DNA from 4 places in the Mesorhizobium sp. WSM4815 genome. Region 1 is predicted to be linked to each of the others. Evidence: riboswitches for the same ligand, from Rfam matches in the RefSeq annotation. Region 1 holds a riboswitch; each other region holds the start of a gene.
What was found. A riboswitch is a leader RNA that binds a small molecule or an ion and turns the genes downstream of it on or off. The one in region 1 is predicted to bind cobalamin.
Positions count from the first base shown of each region.

Region 2: another riboswitch for cobalamin. It lies ahead of metE (5-methyltetrahydropteroyltriglutamate--homocysteine S-methyltransferase); the one in region 1 lies ahead of AC0L2B_RS05300 (CbtB domain-containing protein).
Region 3: another riboswitch for cobalamin. It lies ahead of AC0L2B_RS03720 (ABC transporter ATP-binding protein); the one in region 1 lies ahead of AC0L2B_RS05300 (CbtB domain-containing protein).
Region 4: another riboswitch for cobalamin. It lies ahead of AC0L2B_RS30575 (aromatic ring-hydroxylating oxygenase subunit alpha); the one in region 1 lies ahead of AC0L2B_RS05300 (CbtB domain-containing protein).

Region 1 covers NZ_JBVVQS010000078.1:54,442-58,626, forward strand. The annotation lists gene cbiB (adenosylcobinamide-phosphate synthase CbiB) at 1-33, shown strand, start outside; gene cobO (cob(I)yrinic acid a,c-diamide adenosyltransferase) at 207-821, opposite strand; gene cobU (bifunctional adenosylcobinamide kinase/adenosylcobinamide-phosphate guanylyltransferase) at 823-1,320, opposite strand; gene AC0L2B_RS05295 (CbtA family protein) at 1,343-2,107, opposite strand; gene AC0L2B_RS05300 (CbtB domain-containing protein) at 2,123-2,302, opposite strand; cobalamin riboswitch at 2,340-2,549, opposite strand; gene AC0L2B_RS05305 (heparan-alpha-glucosaminide N-acetyltransferase) at 2,941-3,933, shown strand; gene AC0L2B_RS05310 (methyltransferase family protein) at 3,930-4,185, shown strand, end outside.
Region 2 covers NZ_JBVVQS010000089.1:109,683-113,867, reverse strand. The annotation lists gene metE (5-methyltetrahydropteroyltriglutamate--homocysteine S-methyltransferase) at 1-2,102, opposite strand, end outside; cobalamin riboswitch at 2,217-2,417, opposite strand; gene AC0L2B_RS12185 (adenosine kinase) at 2,804-3,796, opposite strand; gene metK (methionine adenosyltransferase) at 3,905-4,185, opposite strand, start outside.
Region 3 covers NZ_JBVVQS010000075.1:1,368-5,552, forward strand. The annotation lists gene AC0L2B_RS03710 (bifunctional helix-turn-helix transcriptional regulator/GNAT family N-acetyltransferase) at 1-70, shown strand, start outside; gene AC0L2B_RS03715 (AraC family transcriptional regulator) at 242-1,075, opposite strand; cobalamin riboswitch at 1,341-1,545, shown strand; gene AC0L2B_RS03720 (ABC transporter ATP-binding protein) at 1,633-2,445, shown strand; gene AC0L2B_RS03725 (ABC transporter substrate-binding protein) at 2,442-3,389, shown strand; gene AC0L2B_RS03730 (FecCD family ABC transporter permease) at 3,419-4,185, shown strand, end outside.
Region 4 covers NZ_JBVVQS010000102.1:371,130-375,314, reverse strand. The annotation lists gene AC0L2B_RS30590 (DUF680 domain-containing protein) at 1-162, opposite strand, end outside; gene AC0L2B_RS30585 (DUF680 domain-containing protein) at 237-461, opposite strand; gene AC0L2B_RS30580 (DUF680 domain-containing protein) at 529-735, opposite strand; cobalamin riboswitch at 1,243-1,445, shown strand; gene AC0L2B_RS30575 (aromatic ring-hydroxylating oxygenase subunit alpha) at 1,559-2,806, shown strand; gene AC0L2B_RS30570 (FAD-binding oxidoreductase) at 2,830-3,960, shown strand; gene AC0L2B_RS30565 (FAD-binding oxidoreductase) at 3,970-4,185, opposite strand, start outside.

The DNA of each region.
Region 1 (4,185 bases):
GGCTTGCTGTCGGTGATCGTCATCGTTGCGTGACTGCGGCCTCCCCTTCTCCCCTTGTGGGAGAAGGTGGCCGCGAAGCGGCCGGATGAGGGGTGTTCCAGCTTGGTACCGACGGCGCTCCGTCCAGCAGCCCTCAACCGTCTTGGCGCTACGTGCCAATCCACCTTCTCCCACAAGGGGAGAAGGGAGAAGAGGCGAACGAAACCTCAGAACTCTATGCCTTGCTGCGCCTTCACGCCGGCGGAAAAGTGATGCTTGGTGACGCCCATCTCGGTGACCAGATCGGCGGCATCGACCAGCGCCTGCTTGGCGTTGCGGCCGGTGACGACGATATGCAGGTTTTCGCGGCGGCCCTTCAGCGCCGCCACCACCGTGTCGAGATCGAGATAGTCGTAGCGCAGCGCGATGTTCAACTCGTCGAGTACCAGCAGGCTGATCGATGGATCGGCCATCAGCTCGAGCACCTTGGCCCAGGCAGCCTCGGCGGCGGCGATGTCGCGCTTCAGATCCTGCGTTTCCCAGGTAAAACCCTCGCCCATCGTGTGCCAGACGACCCGGTCGCCGAAAGCGGCAAAGGCGTCCTTCTCGCCAGTATGCCATTTGCCCTTGATGAACTGGACGACGCCGACGCGCCTGCCGTAGCCGAGCATCCTCAGCGCCAGCCCGAAGGCGGCAGTGGTCTTGCCCTTGCCGGGCCCGGTGTTGACGATCAGCAGTCCCTTCTCGACCGTCTTGGCCGCGACCTCGGCGTCCTGCACCGCCTTGCGTTTGGCCATCTTGGCGCGGTGGCGTTGCTCGTCCCTGTCGTCGATATCGGTCATATCACTTCACCTTGAGCGGCAGTCCCGCCACCATCAGCAGTACTGTGCCGGCGACGGCGGCGACCTGCTGGTTGAGCCGGCCGGCGGCATCGCGGAACCGGCGGGCAAGCGCATTGTCGGGCACGATGCCCTGCCCGACCTCGTTGGAAACCACGAACCACGGCCCGCGCGGCCGCGACAGCACATCCGCCAGCCCTCGGCATTCGGCCTCAATGTCGCGTTCGGCCAGCATATGGTTGGACAGCCACAGCGTCAGGCAGTCGATCAGGACGGGCCGGCCGTCAGGCAGCCCCCCGATCGCGCCGACGAGATCGAGCGGCGCGTCGATGGTCGTCCAGCCGCAGCCGCGCCGCGCCCGGTGCAGCGCGATGCGTTCGCGCATCTCGTCGTCATAGGCTTGCGCCGTGACGATGTAGGTCCACGGCGCCGGACAGGCCTTCACCAGGCTTTCGGCATGCGCGCTCTTGCCCGAGCGTGCACCGCCGATGACCAGGGTCAGCTTGCTGCCTGGAGCAGCGCGATCAGGCAAGGCTGTCGCGCAGGCCGGTTGCGGCGCCGGTCAAGCGGCCGCGCACCACGCCGACGACAGCGCCGAGCACCAGCCAGAACACCAGATTGGTCAGCGTCACCGCCACCACGAACTGGTGGTGCAGGCCTTCCGGGATCGGCGATTCGAAACTGTCGGGCTGCGGCGCGCCGACAATATGCGGCGCCACGATCAACGCCACGGCAATCACCGCCAGCGGCAATGACTTGCGAAAGGCGAGCAGGCCGAGACCGGCCGCGGTCGCCACCACCGTTGCCGTCCACCAGATCTGGCGCTGGGCGAGATCGGCCGCCGGCATCGCCGGCAGTTCGGGCGGCAGGCCAAGGTTCGGGGCCAGCGTGAACACGGCAAAGCCGGCAAGGCCCCAGAACAGGCCCTGTCGCCAATTGCCGATGCCGCCGGCGAATTCCGAAGCGGCGACCAGGATCAGCGCAAAGCCGATGCCGGTGACGACGTTGGCAACGACGTTAAAGGCGAAGCGCTCGAAGCCATCGGCCGGCGCCCAGCCTTCCTCTTCCGCGGTGGCTGCTTCAGCCGGCACGGCGCTGCTCATGGCATTACTGCCTGCTGCGGCCGGCGACAAACCATGGTCATGCGTGTGACCACCGCCGGCCTGTTCGTAGACTTCCGCCTTGAGGATGAGTGGCACCGTGGCGTAGGCCTGCATGCAGGCGAGAACGACGCCGGCCACAAGCCCTGCGATCGCCGCGATGAACACGACGTTGCGAAACAGTGTCATGGTGTCAGCCCCTCGTCAGTGGCAGGGAAAGCCCGTCGAATGGCGATAGTCGTGAGCGGCATTGTGGACCGCATCGATGTGCGAGAAGCCGACAAAGCCCATGACGAAAACGCCGAGAAATGCAGCAAGCGCCAACTGCACAAAGCGCGACTGCGAGGAGACGGAAGCGCCGAGCGAGACGGAAGCGGTATTCATGTCTTGTCCTTTCGCCCTCCACCCGAGGGCATAGAAGTCAGTTCTCCTGTCGCCGGCAGGTCTCCTGGCTCGCGGATCAGCGCCCTTCCCCACCTTCCCGAAGAAGCTCTTCCCGAAGAAAATCTTCAGTGGCATATGGAGAGGACTACCGCACACAGTTGCGGGGGCAGCCACGGCATCGGGCGAATTTTGCCCCTACCGCATTCCCTCTTGGTTCCAAAACGGAACCGACGACGGCTGCGACTATAGGCAGAATCGCCGCGCCCGGCAAACCAAATTCCGCCAGCTAGCAGCGCGAATGCGCCGTGCCGGGAACCAGCTTGGTTCCTCTTCGCCGCGATCTTGATGGTTGAATCGTCGGCGCTGCCCCTCATCTGCCTGCCGGCATCTTCTCCCCGTATAGTGACGGGGAGAAGGGGGCTGTCATCGGCGGTTTCGCCAATCATCAGCGTCGCAAGGATGGCGCCGGGCGTTGCGGCCGGCTTCTTTCTCCCCGTCACTATACGGGGAGAAATGCCCGGCAGGGCAATGAGGGGCGGCGCCGGCTTCGACGCCCTGGGCATCAACGGGCCCTGTCTTCTTTTGTCCGGGGCAACCATGATAGTCGTCTTGCAGCACTGAATCAGAATTGCGAGATCATGACCATTCCTACGCCGGCCGTTCAGGACCGATCCAGGCGCATCATCGCTATCGACGTCGCCCGCGGCATCGCTTTGCTTGCCATGGCGAGCTACCATTTCACCTGGGATCTCGAATTCTTCGGCTACACCGATCCCGGCCTGACCGCCTTTGGCTGGTGGAAATTCTACGCGCGCTGCATCGCTTCGACCTTCCTGTTCCTGGTCGGCGTCAGCCTGTTCCTCGCCCATGGCAAGCAAATCCGCTGGAACGGCTTCTGGAAACGCTTCGCCATGGTCGGCGGGGCGGCGCTCGCCATATCGGCCGCCACCAGGCTTGCCACACCCGACAGTTTCATCTTCTTCGGCATCCTGCACGAGATCGCACTGGCCAGCCTGCTCGGCCTGGCGTTTCTGCGGCTGCCGGCGCTGCTGACGCTGGTTGTCGCAGCTTTCGTCATCACCGCGCCGCTCTACCTCAGGTCCGAGATCTTCGATCATCCGGCCCTGTGGTGGGTCGGCCTGTCGGCAACCAACCCGCGCTCCAACGATTATGTCCCGCTGTTTCCATGGTTCGGCGCTGTGCTTGCCGGCATCGCAGCGGCAAAGCTTGCCTTCGCCTCCGGCATGCTGACGCGGCTGGCGGGCCTGACGCCCGGCCGCTGGACTAATCCGCTGGTCTTTATCGGCCGGCACAGCCTCGCCTTCTATCTGATCCACCAGCCGGTGCTGATCGGCTCGGTCTGGCTGATTTCGCAAGTCATGCCGGCAGCGGTCGAAACCAGGCAGGTCACCTTCCTGAAAGAGTGCCAGGCATCGTGCGAGCAATCGCGCGACACGGAGTTCTGCAGCAGCTATTGTGTCTGCATGCTCGATACGCTCGAGGGCGAGGCCACGCTTGATCGGCTCTACCGCAACGACCAGGCTGCGGAATGGAAGGCGCATCTCGACGAGCTCGCCGGCGCCTGCACTGCCAAGGCCGACGGCACTTTGATGGAGGGAGGAGCACAATGACCGACCATCAGCAGAAACCGGGCCAACAGAAACCGGGACAGCAAAAACCGGGGTTTATACCGTGGCCGCCGCTGATCTATGTCGCGGCCATCGCCGTCAGCATCGCGCTTGGCTTGCTTTATCCGCTGCCATGGATCGGCGGTCTTTTGGGCGACATCCTGTTCGCGGCCGGCTGGGTGGCATTGTTCGGCGTCGTCGCACTCTGGTTCACGGCGATCCGCATCATGATCCGGGCAAAGACGACGCTCCACC
Region 2 (4,185 bases), on a different contig from region 1:
TATTTGGACTTCGTGAAGGCGTCTAGCAGTTCCATTTTGGAGCGCGACGTCTCAATCGAAATCACGTCCGCGTCCAGTTCAGCGATCGAGTCGATGATCTCATTGAACTCAGAATAGCACATGTGGGTGTGAATTTGGGTCGCGTCCGCTACACCCGTTGAAGCGAGCCGGAAGCATTCGACAGCCCAGCCGAGATAATGTTTCCAGTCGGACTTCCGCAGGGGCAAGCCTTCGCGAAACGCGGCCTCATCGATCTGGATCACCCTTGCGCCAGCTCTTTCCAGGTCGGCCACTTCATCGCGGATGGCGAGCGCGATTTGGCGGCAGACCTCGGCGCGGGGTACGTCGTCGCGCACAAAAGACCAGTTAAGAATGGTCACTGGGCCTGTGAGCATGCCCTTTACCGGCTTTTTCGTCAGCGACTGGGCAAATTGCCACCAGAGGACCGTCATCGGATTGGGCCGCGATACGTCGCCGAAGATGATGGGAGGGCGCACGAGCCGGGAGCCGTAACTTTGCACCCAGCCATGCTGGGTGAAGGCGAGGCCGGACAGCTGCTCGCCGAAATGCTGCACCATGTCGTGTCGTTCGAACTCGCCGTGTACCAGCACGTCCAGCCCGATCTCCTCCTGCCAACGCACAGCCGCCTCAGTCTCCTTCTTCAGGAAGGCCTGGTAGTCGACATAGCTCAGCCGGCCCTTCGCGTGAGCGGAGCGCGCCCTGCGCACCTCGGGCGTCTGCGGGAAGGACCCGATGGTCGTCGTCGGGAACGGCGGCAGGCGGAGCGTGTCGGCCTGGACTCTCGAGCGCTTGGCAAATGCGCTCTTTCGTTGCTTCATGACGCCGTCAATGCTGCTAATTCGACCGTGGACGAGCGGATCATGGACCTTTGTAGACATTGCGCGCGCGGCGGCCGCCTCGGCAGAAGCTTTCAATGAGCCTGCTACGGCCTCCCTGCCTTCGGATAAGGCTTGGGCCAGCACGAGCAGCTCTTCAGTCTTCTGGGCGGCGAATGCCAGCCACGAACTGACGTCCACATCCAGCGCGGTCTCCATCCGCAGGTCCATCGGCACATGAAGCATCGAGCAGGAAGGCGCAATCTCGACGCGATCCAGCGGCCAGCCGGCAACGACCGGCTTGATGCGGTCGAGAATGGCAGCCAGGTTCGCGCGCCAGACGTTGCGGCCGTCGATCAAGCCAAGTGAGAGCACCAGATCCTTCGGTGCGAGCCGACCAACCGTCTCCAACTGCTCGGGAGCGCGCACGAGATCGAGATGTAGGCCCGCCAGGCGCAGCGAAAGCGTGGTCTCGAGATTGTCCCCGAGCGGCCCGAAATAGGTAGCCAGCATAATTTTCAACTTGGGCGCGGCTTTCGACAGCTGGCCATAGGTGAATTCGAAGGCAGCTCGTTCGATCGGGTTAAGATCGAGCACAAGCGCCGGCTCATCAATCTGCACCCAGTCCGCCCCCGAGAGCTCCAGCGTCCGCAGGAGTTGCTCGTAGACGGGCAGCAGCCGCGGTAGGAGCGCTATCGGATCGAAACCCTGGTCGGGAGACTTCGCCAGCTTGAGGAAGGTGACCGGTCCAAGGATGACCGGGCGTGTATGGATGCCAAGCTCTTTTGCCTCCAGAAAGTGATCGACTGGGTTCGTCGACGAGAGCGCGAATGTCTGATCCTGGCTCAGCTCCGGCACGATGTAGTGGTAGTTAGTGTCGAACCATTTGGTCATTTCCATCGCGGTTACGCGCTGCCCCTGAACTGCATGCCCGTGACTGGCGTGTCCACAACCCGCAGTATCGCCTTGCGTCCCGCGCGCCATCGCGAAGTAGATGTCGAGCGGGACCTCGCCGCCCGTCCAGCCGTAACGAGCTGGCACGGCGCCGACCATTGCTGCGGTGTCGAGCACATGGTCATACAGTGAGAAGTCGTTCGACGGGATTTTCGACACGCCGCGGTCGTGCTGCTCGCTCCAGCTGGCGGCACGGAGTGCCTTCGCCGTCGACAGAAGGTTGGCAGCAGAAGATTTTCCGGACCAGTAGCTTTCGAGCGCGAATTTCAGTTCTCGCCGGCGACCGACACGCGGCATGCCAAGCGTTGCTATGGGAACTTGCTGGGAGACATTCATTCCATACCCCGATGGTTGCGGCGGGGACAAGGAAGGCGCTAGCAGGCCGGCATAAACGCCGAGCTGCCGCGGCCACCAGACACCCCGCCCGTGACGTTGTTTACCGTGGCAGGTCTCCTGGCTCGCGGGTCACAGCCTCTGCCCCGTCTTCCCGGGGCAGTTCGCCCCAGTGACATTGATGGGTTTGGCTCGCCGCTTACAGTTGCGGGGGCAGCGCCGGCATTGCACCGGCTTCCCTCTTAGCTCTGCTACGGCAACGCCTAGCGGAGAACCACGACACGCGGACAATCGCAGCAGCCCGCTTTGTTGTCAATGAGGTATAAAGAAATGTTTATGTGTTTATGTGAACTGTTCACCTGCGGCTCCCAATTCGGAGGTCGCCGTAGAGCTGAGCCTTCTGCGCCACTCTCCGGTGTGCGCAGGCTGTGCCTGGCCGCTCGGGCAATCTGCCATTTGTACGATCCCGTCCCAAAACGACTTCGTCAAAAATGGCGCGTGTTGGCCATTCATGATCGGCAGTACTGGCCCGAAGTGCGACAACGTTCCTGAGCCTCAACAACCAGAAATTTGGAGAAAAACCGCCATCCTTCTCGGACTGGTACGCGTTCGATTTACACGCGCTCGTCTGGACAGCCTGCACAACAGGAAGGTGGGCAACACGTGGCGGAAATGCCGCCCTACAGCGAACCCGCCTGTTCAGCCTCGCGGCGCAAATTCTGCCGGGGTCTGGGGCCGATCTGCTGGATCACCAATCCGGCCGCCAGTGAGCCAAGGTCGCCGCAGGTCTGCAGGTCGCGGCCTTGCGTGTAGCCATGCAGGAAGCCGGCGGCATAGAGATCGCCGGCGCCTGTCGTGTCAACCAGTTCCTTGATCGCGGTCGCCTTGATCACCACGGTCTCGCCGCCGCGCACGATCACCGAGCCCTTTTCAGAACAGGTCACGGCGGCGATCCTGCAATCCGTGCGGATCTGCGCCAGTGCCTCGTCGAACGAGGCGGTCTGGTACAGCGACTTGATCTCGTGGCTGTTGGCAAACACGATGTCGACGGTGCCCGAGCGCATCAGCTCCAGAAACTCCTCGCGGTAGCGGTCGACGCAGAACGAATCCGACAATGTCATCGACACTTCGCGCCCGGCTGCGTGGGCGAGCTTCGCCGTCTGCCGGAACGCTTCCTTGGCGCGCGGCGGGTCCCACAGATAGCCCTCGAAATAGGTAACGGCGGCGCCCGACGCCTTGTCCGCCTCGACATCCTCCGGACCGAGCTCGACGCAAGCGCCGAGATAGGTGTTCATCGAGCGCTCGCCGTCCGGCGTGACGAAGATCATCGAGCGCGCCGTCGGCGGTTCGCCATTGAGCGGCCTGGTGTCGAAGGCGACGCCCTGGGCGTGCATGTCATGGGCGTAGATCTCGCCGAGCGTGTCATTCGAGACCTTGCCGAAGAAGGCGGCGCGGCCGCCGAAGCTGGCGACGCCCGCCGCCGTGTTGCCGGCGCTGCCGCCGGAGGCTTCGATGGCCGGGCCCATGCGGCTGTAGAGCAGCTCGGCGCGCCTCATGTCGATCAAATTCATCGCGCCCTTGATGATGCCGTTCGTCTCAAGGAATGCCTCGTCGCACTGGGCGATGATGTCGACAATGGCATTACCGATACAAAGCACGTCATAGTCCAGCATCTATTCATATCTCCGCCAAAAACCCACCCTCTGCCGCGCCGGGCGCGGGCGGGTTTTTGCAGGTGTGGAATGGAGTTGCCGTATGCCGCTGCATCCAACATCGGCGCATCACGCTGCTGCCGGTCCTGCCTCACGCAGCAGGTCCTCAGCTCTGTCCGTCCTTTCCCACGTGAACTCCGGCTCTTCGCGGCCGAAGTGTCCGTATGTCGCGGTCTTGCGGTATATTGGGCGTAAGAGATCAAGCATCTTGATGATGCCTTTCGGTCGGAGATTGAAAAGCTCAAGAACGACGCGCTCGATCCTTTTTTCGTCGATCTTTGCGGTTCCGAAGGTATTGATCAGGATAGACACCGGCGCGGCCACACCGATCGCGTAGGCAAGCTGAACCT
Region 3 (4,185 bases), on a different contig from region 1:
GGCCAATCAGCAGCGCCACCACGCCTTCGGCAAGGATCTGGTCGGCCAGAACTGGAACCTGGAGTTGTAGCGTCTTTCCCTTCTCCCCTTGTGGGAGAAGGTGGATCGGCGCGCAGCGCCGAGACGGTTGAGGGGTGTTGGCCGGATCGCCGGCGGTGCCAAGCTGGAACACCCCTCATCCGGCCGCTTCGCGGCCACCTTCTCCCACAAGGGGATAAGGCAAGACAAGGCGGAGGCTTCCTCACCCTTTGACCGGTATCCAGATTTCCAGCCCGCCATTGCCGCTGCGCGGATCGAATTCGGGACCGTAGCGCTCGAATTCGGGCGCGTCGGCAATCTTGTGCCCGGAGGCCGGCAGCCATTTGTTCCAGATCGTGTTGACCGTGCGGCGGATGGTCGAGATGTGGTCACGATGGGCGAACACGGCGCATTTCTGCGCCGGCACGCGTACGCGCGAAAACCCCTTCGGCAGGTCCGAAAAATCGGACACCTCGACGCCGGCGATATAGTCGAAATTGCCTGCATCGTCGCCGTTGACGCAGACGCCATAGGCGATGTCGCCGACCTCGCCTGGAATGTTGCCGACATAGGGGCCGAACCGCTGCCACTGCATCGGAATGCCGGCGCTGGTTTCGCAGCTGTAGCGCTCGCCGAGACCGGCGATGAGGAACGGCCGGCTGGTTTCGAAACGCGGCGGCTCGAGATTGGCGAGGAAGGACTGGTCCATCAGGATCGGCTCCACGAGATCGAGGTTTTTGAGCGAGCCTTGCGCGCGCACCAGTTCCGGCGTGGTGCCGAACTGGTCGCGGAAGGCACGGGTGAAAGCCTCATGCGAGGCATAGCCGGCGTCGAGCGCGACCGAGAGGATGTCCGGTGCGCCGGCGGCGAGCCTGCGCGCCGCCTCGGTCAGCCGGCGAGAACGCAGGTAGCCCATCACCGAACGTCCGGTCGCCGCACCGAAAGCCCGCGTCACGTGAAAGCGCGACACACCGCTGCTGTTGGCGACATCGTCGAGCGAGATGGCCTCCGGCAGATGGCTTTCGACGAACCACAGCGCTTTCTCGGTCGGGTTCATATGGCTCCTTGCTGTGGGACTGCGCATTGGCCAGGTCATGGTATCGCTTGCTGGTGGAGGCAGTTTGATCGAAATTGCGCACCGCGCAATGCGACGGTGGTCGGCAAGTCGAAGGCGTTGGGCGAAGGGCTTGACGGGAGCAGGCGTTGTCTTTTAAGTAGTAACGTTATTACATTACGAGATTCGGTATGCTCGTTCTGACAAGACCATTGCTCGCGGGGCACTCTGGAACCCGGAAATTTATTGCGCTGGGATTGGCGGAAAACTAGGGTCGCTGACTGATGGTCCCCAAGCCGAAAGGCGAGGGGTGAAAAGGGAACACGGTGAGATTTTCGGATCGAGGCCGTGGCTGCCCCCGCAACTGTAAGCGGCGAGCAAAATCCGAAAATGCCACTGGCCGGCAAGGCTGGGAAGGCAGGATGGCGCAAGGACCCGCGAGCCAGGAGACCTGCCATCGCACGAGTTGACCGGACGGGGTGTGCCGGGAGGAGACGTGGACATCGGTCTTGTCGGCCGGTCCAGCTTCCTTCCGTCGCCATTGAGAAAGTGACGGTAAGTTGGACGCCTGCCAGCCTCTTCTTGAAGCGCGTGAACTGAGCGCCACGGCGAATGGCCAGCGCCTGGTCAGTGCGGTCAGCCTTTCGGTCGCGGCGGGAGACCGCCTCGCCATCATCGGTCCCAACGGCGCCGGCAAGACGACGCTGCTGCGCATGCTATGCGGCACGCTGCGTCCGAGCGGGGGAGATGTGAGATTTTCCGGACGCCGGCTGGAGACATTTCCGGCCGCCGAGCGGGCGCTGCACATGGCGGTCGTCGGCCAGACCGGTCAGCCCGATCCGCGGCTTGCCGTGATCGACTACGTCGGACTTGGGCGGGTCCCGCATGCCGGCTTGCGACGCAGGAGCGAGCAACGCGACATCGTCGTCGAAGCGCTTCGCAGAACCGGCCTGGTGCCGCTGCTCGGCCGCACCATCGGCTCGCTGTCGGGTGGTGAGCGGCAACGCGCTCAACTGGCGCGCGCCATCGCCCAGGAGCCGAAAATCCTGTTCCTCGATGAACCGACCAATCATCTCGATCCGCGCGCCCGCAGCGAACTTCTCGAACTCGTATCGCAGCTTGGCATGACCGTCGTGGCGGTGCTGCATGATCTGTCGCTGGTCACGCCATTTGCCACCAGGGTCGCGGTGATGAACGAGGCCCGCCTGCAGGCACTCGCCGGTCCGCGCGAGGCGCTGACCAAGCAGTTGATCCGCGAGATTTTCGGCGTCGAGGTGCTTCGGCTGCGCCATCCCACCGAAGACCGCGAACTCACGGTGTTCGAAGTCCCGAACCGTGCCTCTTCTGATCTAACCAAGGAGCAACACCCGTGAAACGCCTCGCATTGCCTTTTGCCTCTCTGCTGCTTGCCCAGGCCGCCTTCGCTTTCCCGGTAACAGTCGACAGCTGCGGCACACCGCTGACGTTCGACGCCGCGCCGAAGCGCGCCGTCATCCAGGATATGAACATGGCCGAGATGGCCTTCGCGCTGCGGCTGCAACCGTCGATCGTCGGCCTGACCGGCATCACCGGATGGTACAAGGTCGATCCGGAATTCAAGGCCGGGCAGGGCGCGATTCCGGAACTTGCGCCGAAATACCCGACGCTCGAAAACCTGGTCGCGGTCGAGCCCGATTTCTTCTTCGCCGGCTGGTATTACGGCATGAAGCCGGGCGGCGAGGTAACGCCCGATACGCTGGCGCCGCACGGCATCAAGACGCTGGTGCTGACGGAAAGCTGCGTCCATCTCGACAACAACCGCCCCGCCGCCTCGATGGACCTGCTCTACGGCGACATCGAAAAGCTGGGCAGGATTTTCGGCAAGGGGGCCGAGGCGAAAAAACTCGTTTCAGGCTGGAAAGCGCAACTCGCCGATATCACGGCAAAGGTCGGCGACCGCGAGGGGACGCGGGTGTTTCTCTACGACTCCGGCGAAGACAAACCCTTCACATCAGGCAAGTTCGCGATCCCCAGCGCCATGATCGCCGCTGCCGGCGGCGACAACATCATGGCCGACATGCAGACGAGCTGGGGCAACACGGATTGGGAAACGGTCGCTTCCCGCAATCCGCAGTTCCTGATCCTGCTCGACTACCAGGACGGCGGCGGTTACAGGAAACTGCTCGACTTCCTCAAAGTCCATCCGGCAATGAAGGAGACCGACGCGGTCCGGAATGAGCGCTTCGTCGCGCTGCGCTATGCCGAGCTGACGCCCGGACCCGCCAACATCGAGGCGATCGGCAAGATCGCCAGCGCGATGCACCCGGAAGCCTTCTGAGCTTGCGCCACAGGGCGTTCGAATTGGCCATGGCAGCAGGAGTGGCAGCAATCGCCGCTCTTGCTCTGCTGTCGATCGCCTATGGATCGACGGTCATAGCGTTGAGCGACGTGATTGCTGCGCTCGGACATGCGGCCGGGCTGGATGGAGACCTCGTGCCCGGCTCGGTCGGCAATATCCCGGTCGCCAAGATCCCGGTTGCCAAGATTGTCGTCGATCTCAGGCTGCCGCGCACCATCATGGCGATCTGTGTCGGCGCCGGGCTGGGCGTCATCGGCGCGCTGCTGCAGACGGTAACCCGAAACGACCTCGCCGATCCGTTCCTGTTCGGCCTTTCCTCCGGTGCGGCGGCGGGTGCTGTTTCCGTCATCACCATTTTTGGCGACCGTTTCGGCATCTGGACGTTGCCGGTTGCCGCCTTCACCGGCGGCATATTGGCCGCCGGCATCGTGCTTTTGCTGGTTTCGCGGGTGAGGGGGCAAGGCCCCGAACGGCTGATACTGGCCGGGCTTGCCGTCTCGTTCATGTTCATTGCCTTGACCAACTATCTCGTCTTCGCCGGAGACCAGCGCGCCGCTCACTCGGTTTTGTTCTGGACGATGGGCGGGCTCGGCCTGGCGCGATGGGACAATGTCGGGCTGGCTGCTCTTGGCGCGTGCACCATTCTTGCTTATGGCCTGTGGAACCATCGCAAGCTCGACGCCTTCCTGGCCGGCGAGAATGCTGCCGAAAGCCTCGGCGTGCCGGTTGTGCGGATGCGCAGGACGGCGTTTCTCGTCGCTGCCTTCTCGACGGC
Region 4 (4,185 bases), on a different contig from region 1:
GTAGACCGGCGAGCCGGTATTGCGTACCGAAGAAGTCTGCGTGTTGTCGACGTTGATGGTCGCCTGCTTGTTGATGTCGGTTCTGCCAAAGTTGTCGCTACCGGCAAAAGCGCCGCCCGCAGCAATCAAAAGCGCGGCGGCGGTAAGAACGATCTTCTTCATTTTCAAAACTCCTGGATTTTCTTGGTTCCGCCAGCCCGGCGGGCAAATGCCGCCGCCGCTGTTGGAACGAACTGTTAGTTGTTGCCGAACAGGTTACGGTCGCTGCCGTTGACGGGTTTCTCGTCAGCCGGAACCGGATTCTGCGGCGAAGCCGAATTCCGAATCGAAGCCGTGTACGAGTTGCTGTCGACCGCAGCGGCCGGCTGGTTGGCGCCGTTCGATCCAAAGTTGTCGCTGCCGGCAAAAGCGCTGCCGGATATGGCCACAATGGCGGCGGTGGCAAGAATGAGCTTCTTCATTTCAAATACTCCTGAGTTCCTCAGATCCCGAGCGGCGGACCGCCACTTTGCTGTTTGGGACCAGCTGTTAATTGTTGCCGAAAAGGTTGCGGTCGGCGCCCTGGCCAACGGGCTGCTTTTCAGCGTGAGCCGGCGTCTGGACAGAGGCCGTATACGAGCTGTCGACCGAAGCAGTCGGCTGGGTGGCGGCGTTGGACCCATAATGGTCGCTGCCGGCAAAGGCGCTGCCGGTGATGGCCAGAGCGGCGACGGCAGCAAGAGCGATCTTTTTCATTTTAGTACTCCAGTATCTTAGTCTTCAGTCCGTCTAGCGGCGTGTCTTGGGAGGATGCGCGCGTCGTTCGGACAGCCCCGATGTGGGAAGGCCATTCGGCGGATTCCAATCACGAAGTTGTTCCGTATGGACCAAGAATCTACACCTTGAAATTGTACCAGAAGCATCTACTACCATGGTTTTATGGTTCGTTTTCAATATCTTATTCAAAATTAGCCATTCATGATTTGACGGATTGGCGGATCTGCGTTCACAGCATGCTGTACTCATTGTCAACAGAAACGAACCGTTCGGTTCGATTTTAGAGGCGGCTAATAGTCACTTTTGTAAACTGTTAACCTTCCTGGTCGCCGCCGCGGGTCGGATTCGATGTCACGGCAGCCGACAATGGCCGCCGACAAAGTGGGGTTTCAGCCCTGCAGATATAAACCTGCAGGTTTCGCAGGCGGTGTCGCGCCGCATGGATACGATGTCGCTTTCATGCCGGCAGTCAGCCGGCCGGCATGATTAGATCACGCCATCTCAGGTGCCGCTTGGTGACGACGAAGCGGAGAATTGGGAAGCCGGTCAGAACCCGGCGCTGCCCCCGCAACGGTGGTGGAGTTCAAGTCGCAACGGGAGACCACTGGGCCACAAGCCTGGGAAGGTGTCGCGACGAGTCCGCAAGGACACTCCAGAGCCCGGAAACCAGCCCGAGATTTTCAGACTCGACTGATCGCGGTGGGCGGTCAAGAGGTGGATGATGCACGTCCGGCCCTGTCGCCGGCGTGCAAACGGTCCTCCCTCCATCACCACCAGTTCAGTCCTTACACGAGGACAGGACATGGACGCGCGCAACGACATGCTGAGGCTCTTGCACGGCCGCAGGCAAGGCTATTCGCTCGAGCAGCCCTTCTACACCGATCCAGATTTCTTCAAGCTCGACATGGAGCTGATCTGGTATCGCGACTGGCTGTTCATCGGCCACGATTGCGAGTTGCCGAAAGCTGGCAGCTATATCACCGCCCAGATCGGCGACTATCCGGTCGTGCTGGTCCGCGACCAGCAAGGCAAGATCAATGCCTTCCACAATTCCTGCCGGCATCGCGGCAGCCGTGTCTGCAATGCCGACAAGGGCACTGCGGCGAAGCTGGTCTGCCCCTATCACCAGTGGACCTACGAGCTGGACGGCCGGCTGTTGTTTGCTCGCCAGATGGCAGACGGCTTCGACAAGAGCCAGTTCAGCCTGAAGCCGGTGGCTTGCGAAAGCGTTGCCGGCTACATCTTTATCTGCTTGGCCAACGAGCCGGCCGACTTCGCGCCGATGCGCGCCATGATCGAGCCTTACCTGCTGCCGCACCGGCTGCGCGAGGCAAAAATCGCCTTCGAATCGACCATCGTCGAGAAGGGCAACTGGAAGCTCGTCTGGGAGAACAACCGCGAGTGCTACCATTGCGCCGGCAACCATCCGGAACTCTGCAAGACATTCCCGGAAGCGCCGACCGTGACCGGCGTGCAGGGCGCCGACAGCGATCCGGAGATGCTCGCGCACTGGGCGAAATGCGAGGCGGCGGGCTTGCCGAGCAAGTTCCGCATCGATCCGGCCGGGCAGTATCGCGTCACCCGCGCGCCGCTGCTGCGCGACGCCGTCAGCTACACGATGACGGGAAGACGCGCGGTGAAGAAGAACCTTTCCGACAGCGTTTCGACCGACCGTATCGGCTCGCTGCTGCTCTATCACTATCCGACGAGTTGGAACCATATCCTCGGCGATCATGCCGTCACCTTCCGCGTGCTGCCGATCAGTGCCACGGAAACGGCCGTCACCACCAAATGGCTTGTCCACAAGGACGCGGTCGAAGGCGTCGATTACGACCTCGCCGAACTCACCCATGTCTGGACCGAGACCAACGACCAGGACCGTCGCATTGTCGAGGAAAACGCCTTCGGCATCCTGTCGCCGGCCTATGAGCCCGGCCCCTATTCGGAACTGCATGAGGGCGGCGTCATCCAGTTCGTCGAATGGTACGCCTCCTTCATCGGGCCGCGCCTTGCCGAGGCCGGGCGGCCGGCGCTGCGCAGCGTCGCCTGAACGAGGTCAAGGGGATGAATGCGATGACGGACCTTGGCCTCTACCGCCATCTCGACGAGATGGCGCCCTGGAACGACAGGCTCCAGGTGCTGGAAGTCATCGGCGTCAGCGACGAGGCGCCTGACGTGAAGACCTTCACCTTCCGCTCTGACAACCAGACCTGGTTCCGCTACAGACCGGGGCAGTTCGTGACGCTGGAACTGCCGACCACCGAGGGCCCGATGATGCGGACCTATACGCTGTCGTCCTCGCCGTCGAGGCCGTTCTCGATCGCGGTGACGGTGAAAGCGCAGGCCGGCAGCCTCGGCACCCGCTGGATGTTCGACAATCTGAAGCCCGGCGTTCACGTGAAGGCCTATGGGCCGGCGGGCGACTTTTCGCTGCACAGCCATCCAGCGGCCAAGTATCTGTTCATTTCGGCCGGCTCAGGCGTGACGCCGATGATGTCGATGCTGCGCTGGCTGAACGACTGCGCGCCATGGACAGATGTCGGCTTCGTCAACTGCGCGCGAAAGCCCGAGGAGATCATCTTCCGCAAGGAGCTCGAGCTGCTCGGCAGCCGCATGCCGGGCCTGACGCTCGGCTTCATGATCGAGGAGCGGTCCAGCCGTGAGGGCTGGTTCGGCCATATGGGCCGGATCGACGCGATACGGCTGCCGCTGCTGGCGCCCGATTTTCGCGAGCGCGAAATTTTCTGCTGCGGCCCCGGCCCGTTCATGCGCGCCGTGCGGCAGATGCTGGAGGCGGCCGGCTTCGACATGGCCAACTACCATCAGGAGAGCTTTGCGGCCCCGGCGGTGGAGGAAATTCCGGCCCCGTTCGGTTCGCCGGCAGAGGGTGGGCCGGCAAAAGGTGGGCCAGCAGAGGGCGGGATCGAGGTACCTGCCGAGGCCGCAACGCCGATCCGCTTTTCGCTTTCGGATATTGATGCCGAATGCGTTGCCGGCCAGACCGTGCTGCAGACGGCGCGCGCTTCGGGCGTACGCATCCCCGCAGCCTGCGAGTTCGGCCTGTGCGGAACCTGCAAGGTGAAAAAGGTCTCGGGCACGGTCGAGATGAGCCACAATGGCGGCATCCTCGATCACGAGATCGACGACGGCTTCATCCTTGCCTGCTGTTCGAAGCCGCTGGCGGCGCTCGAGATCGACGCCTGACCGGGGAGCTTAAACCCCGTAGCGCTCGGTGCGGATGAGGCTTGCCGGAACGCCGGCATCGATCAGCGCCTGGGCGGCGGCTGACACGAAGGCATTCGAGCCGCAGACAAAGGCGAACCTTGGCGGCGCGGGCAGCCGCAGCATCGATTGCTCCATCATCGCGGCATCGACCCGCCGCGAATAGTCTGACGGGCGCGGGGCGGCCTCGCGGGTCAGCGCCAACAC